DNA from 2 places in the Bacillus sp. GbtcB14 genome. Region 2 is predicted to be linked to the other one. Evidence: riboswitches for the same ligand, from Rfam matches in the RefSeq annotation. Region 2 holds a riboswitch; the other holds the start of a gene.

Region 1 (3,424 bases), on a different contig from region 2:
CTTAGATGAGTAAAGTATATACAAGGTGTGATGATATTAATATTAAAAATATAATGTATGGAATCATAGCTTTCTTATTATTACTTAAGTATTTACTATAAATTAATAACAAACAAGAAAGTAAAAAAATGATTTCTAATGTGGTGCGGAATTCAGTATAACTAGGAATAGTAACCAATATCGCTAGAATTATTAGTGACGAATTTCCTAGAATAGTTATTATTTGAATAAAATTTTTCTTTTTATCCTCGGTCATATACCATCCTCATTTCACCTTTAATTTTTAATCATTTCTTTATCTAGTATTATTACAATATGATTAATGAAAATTCCTATTGAATGTAAATATTTATTGTTTACTTTTTCCAAATACAAGAGTAATATATCAGCCAGAATACATTTTTTGTAATACGCTGAGTCCAAATATATGGAGCGGAGGAACCAATTTGTGCGTCGTCACTCGGGGTGAATCTTTCAATTTTGAAAGTAGGGCTACTCTCAAAGTCCGAATCCGACAGCTAACTTCGTAAGCGTCTTGAGAGAGGACGGTGCCATGATGGATACATCACTTCATCGGTCTGATTAGTATAGGGGAATATCAATCTATGTTTGAGTTCTTTTATGCTAAGGAGGATGAGGTACATGGAACTAACACTTATTTGTGTTGGAGGAGAAAGTAAGGTAAACAGTTTAAGAGATTTAGTTGCATTTCAACATGAGTTAATTATTTTTACAGCAAATGAAGAGATAGCGGCTGAAGTTAGGGATTGTGGATTTGATTGGACGTATAGTTGTAGTAAGGAGCAAGATTTTACTAGTATTTGTGAGTGTATTAAGAAGGTGATTTTATTAGGAGATGAACTTCCAATCGTTAGTTTCTTCACAGAACACATTCGCTATTCTGTTCAAGCACCTATTACTGTTGTTACAAGGAATAAACGATATCCAGCGAGGCTCTATGAAACAATTGGAGCTAAATTTGTCGTGTTTACGAATTGTGATAATATTTCTTTTTTATTTTTTGAATAGGGCGAGGGAGAGGAAGATGAAAGTGTTGCTACTAGGAGATATAGCGAATCGTTGGGCGGTATCAGTAGAGCGAGTTCAAGAATTGATCCAGATTGATCCTCTGTTTCCAAGGCCATATATTATATTACCATCAAAGGACAATTTATATTTAGAGACGGATATTAACGAATATGAACAGTTACATGTAGAATTAGCACAAGTTTATATTCGCGGGAGAAATTTACGCGCTTTTTTACGAGGGGAATAAATAGTGAATGAAAACAGAGCGAATGCTGAGTGCAACAAGCCATGCACTTCATGTCATTCGCTCTTTTGATTTCGTATTTAAAAGGTTATTTCTGTGAAAAAGAAAGAAAAGGCGAGAAAACAGATGAAAGAATATTAATAACACTCAATGTAAGCGTTTAAATAGATGGATATTTTCTTATTTTCAGTAATTTGCCTCTTTACAAGTTAAATATAGAGGAGTATATTTACTCTCATAAATCATTCATAAAATTTCCAAAAAAACCTAAAATCGCTGAGTTCCAGAAATGGAGCGGGGGAACCAATTTTGTGCATCGTCACTTGGGGTGAATCTTTCAGTTTTGAAAGTAGGGCTACTCTTTAGGCCCGAATCCGACAGCTAACCTCGTAAGCGTTTAGAGAGGAGGTTTACTTTGTGTTGTTCATTTCGAACACTAAGTAGAGCTTAGTGTTCTTTTTTTGATTGTTTAATGGTAAATTTTTACAAGAGAGAGGGATATCTATGTTAGATGTTGTAATGATCGGGATTTTTGTTGTGTTAGTCGCATCGATGGCAAGTCTTGCAAGTTGGTCAGATAAAGTTGTGAAAGAAGGGAAGCAATCATGACGATTGCCTTATCGGTTATTGTTGCAGCAATTACGGTGTACTTAGTGTATGCATTATTAAATCCGGAAAAGTTTTAATTAGGGGGAGTCATTCATTATGATCTGGGTCGCAGTTGTTATTACAATGCTGTTGTTTATTCTTGTGGCAAAGCCAACGGGAATCTATTTAGAGAAAGCCTTTCAAGGGAGTAAAAAGCTAGATAAAGTATTCGGGCCTTTTGAAAAACTTATTTTTAAAATTACGGGTGTAAAAGAATACAATCAAACGTGGAAACAGTACGCGTTGTCATTAGTTTTATTAAATGGATTTATGATTGTTGTCGTATATTTCATTTTCAGACTGCAAGGAGTATTGCCATTAAATCCAGCACACATTGAAGGAATGGAGCCTACGCTCGCTTTTAATACAGCAATTAGTTTTATGGCTGATACAAACTTACAGCATTATAGCGGTGAAAATGGTTTATCTTATTTATCACAATTAATCGGAATTACATTTTTAATGTTTGCAGCGCCGGCAACGACATTAGCACTTGTAATGGCGTTTATAAGGGGGCTTGCTGGAAAAGAACTCGGTAACTTTTTCGTTGATTTTACGAGAGCACTAACGAGAGTATTTCTTCCTATCGCATTTATTGCAGCACTAGTCTTTGTCGCCCTTGGCGTACCACAAACGTTAGACGGTGCCGTTACAGCACATACGATTGAAGGTGCAAAGCAAAGTATATTACGCGGACCAGTTGCATCATTCGTGTCCATTAAGGAACTTGGAAATAACGGTGGTGGATTTTTCGGAGCCAACTCTACACATCCTTTTGAAAATCCAGGGCAAATGAGTAATATTTTGCAAATGATGCTTATGATGTTATTGCCAACAGCACTTCCATTTACGTACGGACGAATGGTAGGAAATAAAAAACAAGGTCGCATCCTTTTCGTTTCACTATTCATGGTGTTTTTACTAGGGTTTATAACGATTACGACATCTGAACTAAACGGGAATCCGGTATTAAATGGAATGGGGATTGAACATGTACAAGGAAGTACAGAAGGAAAAGAAGTGAGGTTCGGAACAGTATTTTCTTCATTATACGCAACAGTAACGACAGCTGCTGAAACCGGAGCGGTGAATACGATGCATGATACGTTAACACCAATTGGCGGTCTAGTACCACTCGTAAATATGATGTTAAATACAGTATACGGCGGCGTTGGAGCAGGATTTGTGAACATTATTATGTATGCGATTATCGCAGTCTTTATATCTGGATTAATGGTTGGACGGACACCAGAATTTTTAGGTAAAAAGATTGAAGGTAAGGAGATGAAATTGATTGCAGTAACGATATTATTTCATCCATTGCTTATTTTAGGATTTTCAGCATTAGCTCTCTCAACGAGTTTAGGAACGGATGCAATTTCTCACTCCGGTTTCCACGGTTTAACGCAAGTTGTATATGAGTATACATCGTCAGCTGCGAATAACGGATCTGGATTTGAAGGATTAGCAGATAATACACCGTTTTGGAATATTACCACTGGT
Region 2 (3,424 bases):
TTCCCTTTATTTTCAAGATTCTCTGTCCTTATTTCAAAATATAATCCACTTCACTTTCCCGATGAAAATATCCATATGTAACAACAAAAAACACTACTTACTTACAATCGATAAAATTATACTAATATATCTTTTGAACCCGTATGCAATTATGCATAGTATATACATAAAAGGGATAGCTTCAATTTCTTGAAGCTATCCCTAAAAATCTTCTTATTTTTTCAAATGATATGGAACTGTCGTAATAACAACATTTCTTTTATAGAGTAAATACGCACGTATGAGTAAACTAGATTGATTATGAAGAATGTTATGCCAACCTTTTTTCGGTATGAACTGTGGTATAACGACCGTAACTCGGTAATTTGATTCACTCGCTTTATATTGCACTGTATCAATAAACTTTGTTAGCGGTTGAATAATACTTCTATAATGAGAATGTAAGGTAACAAGTCTTACTTCAGGTTGCCACTTCTTCCACTTCTCTTCAAATTTCTTTTCTTCTTCTCTGTCAAAAGCAACATATACAGCGATAACTTGATCTGCAGAAAGAGCCTTCGCATAGTTCAATGAATTTTCCACCACATGAGTCATACCCGCTACAGGAACGACAATTACATTTCCCTCAATTGGAACAAGTGGTTCACAAGTTTTTAAACTTAATTGATCACCCACTGCATCGTAATGCTTCTTAATTCTATGGAACAAGAAGATGATGGCAGGTAAGAAAATAAGGATCGACCAAACTTGTGCAAACTTAGTTAAAAAGAACATGCTCATTACGATAAAACTAATAACTGCACCAATTAAATTGACCGTTAATCTCAAAGCCCATCCTTCAGGTTTTTCACGAAGCCATTTTAATACCATACCACTTTGAGAAAGTGTAAATGGAATAAATACACCTACTGCATATAACGGGATTAAATGTTCTGTTTGTCCTTGGAAAGCTACAATTAAAATAATCGAAGCGATTCCAAGTATAATAATACCGTTTGAGTAGCCTAGGCGGTCTCCTCTAATCGTAAACATTCTCGGAATAAACTTATCTTTCGCAAGGTTAACTGCTAATAGCGGAAATGCAGAATACCCTGTATTAGCAGCAAGAATTAATATTAAAGCTGTTGTACCTTGTATGAAATAGTACATGAAATTACGTCCAAATGTTTGTTCAGCAATTTGTGAAACAACTGTTACTTCTTTACTTGGATTAATTCCATAATAATAAGCTAAAAAGACAATTCCTGAAAATAAAACTGCAAGTAATGCCCCCATTGCAAGCAATGTTTTCGCTGCATTGTTAGGTGCAGGATCCTTAAAGTTCGGAATTGCGTTAGAAATCGCCTCAACACCTGTTAAGGCAGAGCTTCCTGAAGCAAATGCTCGTAACAGTAAAAACAAACTAATGCCTGCAACTGGCGTTCCAATCGGCGTGTGTAAGGCCTGCGACACGTGACCAGTTAAAATATTGTATATCCCTACCCCAATTAATATAAATAGTGCTAGAACAAATAAATAAACAGGATATGCTAAAACGGAAGCTGATTCCGTTACCCCTCTTAAATTTAATATCGTAATTAATATAACAAATACAACTGCAATAATTACACTATGTGCATGTAAGCTAGGAAAAGCAGACGTGAGCGCATCTGTACCTGCAGACACACTTACTGCAACAGTTAAAATATAATCGACTAATAAAGATCCTCCAGCTATTAACCCTGGATTCATCCCTAAATTTTCTTTTGATACAACATACGCTCCTCCGCCATGCGGGTAAGCGAAAATAATTTGGCGATAAGATAAAATAAGAGCAGTTAATAACACTAATACCCCAACAGCTATCGGAATGGAATACCAATAAGCTATTGCTCCAAGACCTGCTAATGCGATTAATATTTGCTCTGGTCCGTATGCGACCGATGACAATGCGTCAGAAGATAAAATGGCTAGCGCCTTCGTTTTATTAAGCTTTTGCTCTCCTAACTCAGTTGATTTTAACGGCCTTCCAATTAAAAATCTTTTGATTGATGAAACCACTGCTGTCCACTCTCCAATAATTTTGTACGAACTTTTCTGCTAGTTACAGCGGATAAACTATTTTTTCAGAAAACAAAAAATGTCTACAAGCCATAACGAAATAGACTTGTAGACATTATTTTTTTTGTCGCACAAGCTCCACCTTCCTTCTCAATATAACGCTTACGAGGTTAGCTGTCGGATTCGGGCCTATGAGTAGCCCTACCTTTTTAAGGATTCACCCCATTGGATTAAGTAATAATCCATAAGAACGGGTCCCCCGTACCATGCGGTTTCAGCGATTTAGAAAATTGAAACTGTGGATTATAATACTCCTTTATTTTCAAAATGTAAACAAAAATTTTGAAAAAGAAAAAATTTAAAATGATTGCGCATAATCCGCTGATAAATATACATAATGAATATTAAAAAATCGATAAAGGAGACCCATATGTCTAAAGAAAAGAAGCCTATTTTTTCCGATTCCTATTTAGATGCATTAGCAAATGAAATTAATCAATTATACGATAAACGTGAACAGGAAATAAATTTGACAGATAGAACGAAAAGAAATAAATAAGTTGTCATAAAAAAGAAAGCAATACACTTATATATTGCTTTCTTTTTTATTTTTTCATACATCCAATTCTATTGCTGATTTGTTAAAGGTCCTTTCTTCATACACCTTTAAATTTTGATATACCGCACCCAATAACGGCGCTTCTATAGAAAATTGTTCTGCTGCATCTAGTAAATATCCTTGTAAGTGCTTCCCTTCAATAGACGAACCTTTTTCCATATCCCGCTGCATCGATGACTTCATATCATACGAAATTTTATCAATTGTTTTCATATGTTCCTGGGCAATATCTTCCTTAACTGGTGCCCCTATATATTTCATAATTTGCACACATTCTTCAAATAAGTTTTGGATAAAATCACGTCCACCTTCACTTTCGCGAATCGGTCCTATTGGTGCACGCATTAATGTTGTCACACCTGACATTACAGTAATAAATAAATATTTATGCCACATATCTTGTGTAATATTTTCACTTAAAACAAAACTAGATTTCGTACCTGCAAATGCTTTAGCAATATGCTTTATTCTCTCTGAATCTTGAGGCTTCATTTCTCCAAACAGAAGTCTATTGGCAGCGCTAGTTTGTACAATTTCTCCTTGATCGTTTAACGTCGTCTCGATAAAGCATAAACCGCCAATCACTTTCTCCACGCCAAATTCTTTTTGTAATAGTGATACATGAGCAATACCATTTAGCAATGGAATTATGGCAGTATTTTCACCTACAAACGGCTTCAAATCTTGAATTGCCTCGTTTAAGTGATACGCTTTTGTTGAAAATAGAATAACATCAAACGGAGAAGTTCTATCTTCTTTCGTTAT

Evidence for each region. Region 2 has a riboswitch for cyclic di-AMP ahead of KVT31_RS07120 (APC family permease). Riboswitches for the same ligand answer to the same signal wherever they lie in the genome.
Region 1: linked by a shared signal. The riboswitch ahead of KVT31_RS09090 (SipW-dependent-type signal peptide-containing protein) and the one ahead of KVT31_RS07120 (APC family permease) in region 2 are both predicted to bind cyclic di-AMP.

The regions. Positions count from the first base shown of each region.
Region 1 covers NZ_JAGXJT010000003.1:14,193-17,616, forward strand. The annotation lists cyclic di-AMP (ydaO/yuaA leader) riboswitch at 402-549, shown strand; gene KVT31_RS09080 (hypothetical protein) at 643-1,029, shown strand; gene KVT31_RS09085 (hypothetical protein) at 1,046-1,276, shown strand; cyclic di-AMP (ydaO/yuaA leader) riboswitch at 1,538-1,683, shown strand; gene KVT31_RS09090 (SipW-dependent-type signal peptide-containing protein) at 1,778-1,882, shown strand; gene kdpF (K(+)-transporting ATPase subunit F) at 1,879-1,959, shown strand; gene kdpA (potassium-transporting ATPase subunit KdpA) at 1,979-3,424, shown strand, end outside.
Region 2 covers NZ_JAGXJT010000002.1:424,273-427,696, forward strand. The annotation lists gene KVT31_RS07120 (APC family permease) at 214-2,040, opposite strand; cyclic di-AMP (ydaO/yuaA leader) riboswitch at 2,185-2,330, opposite strand; gene KVT31_RS30580 (hypothetical protein) at 2,471-2,599, shown strand; gene panE (2-dehydropantoate 2-reductase) at 2,654-3,424, opposite strand, start outside.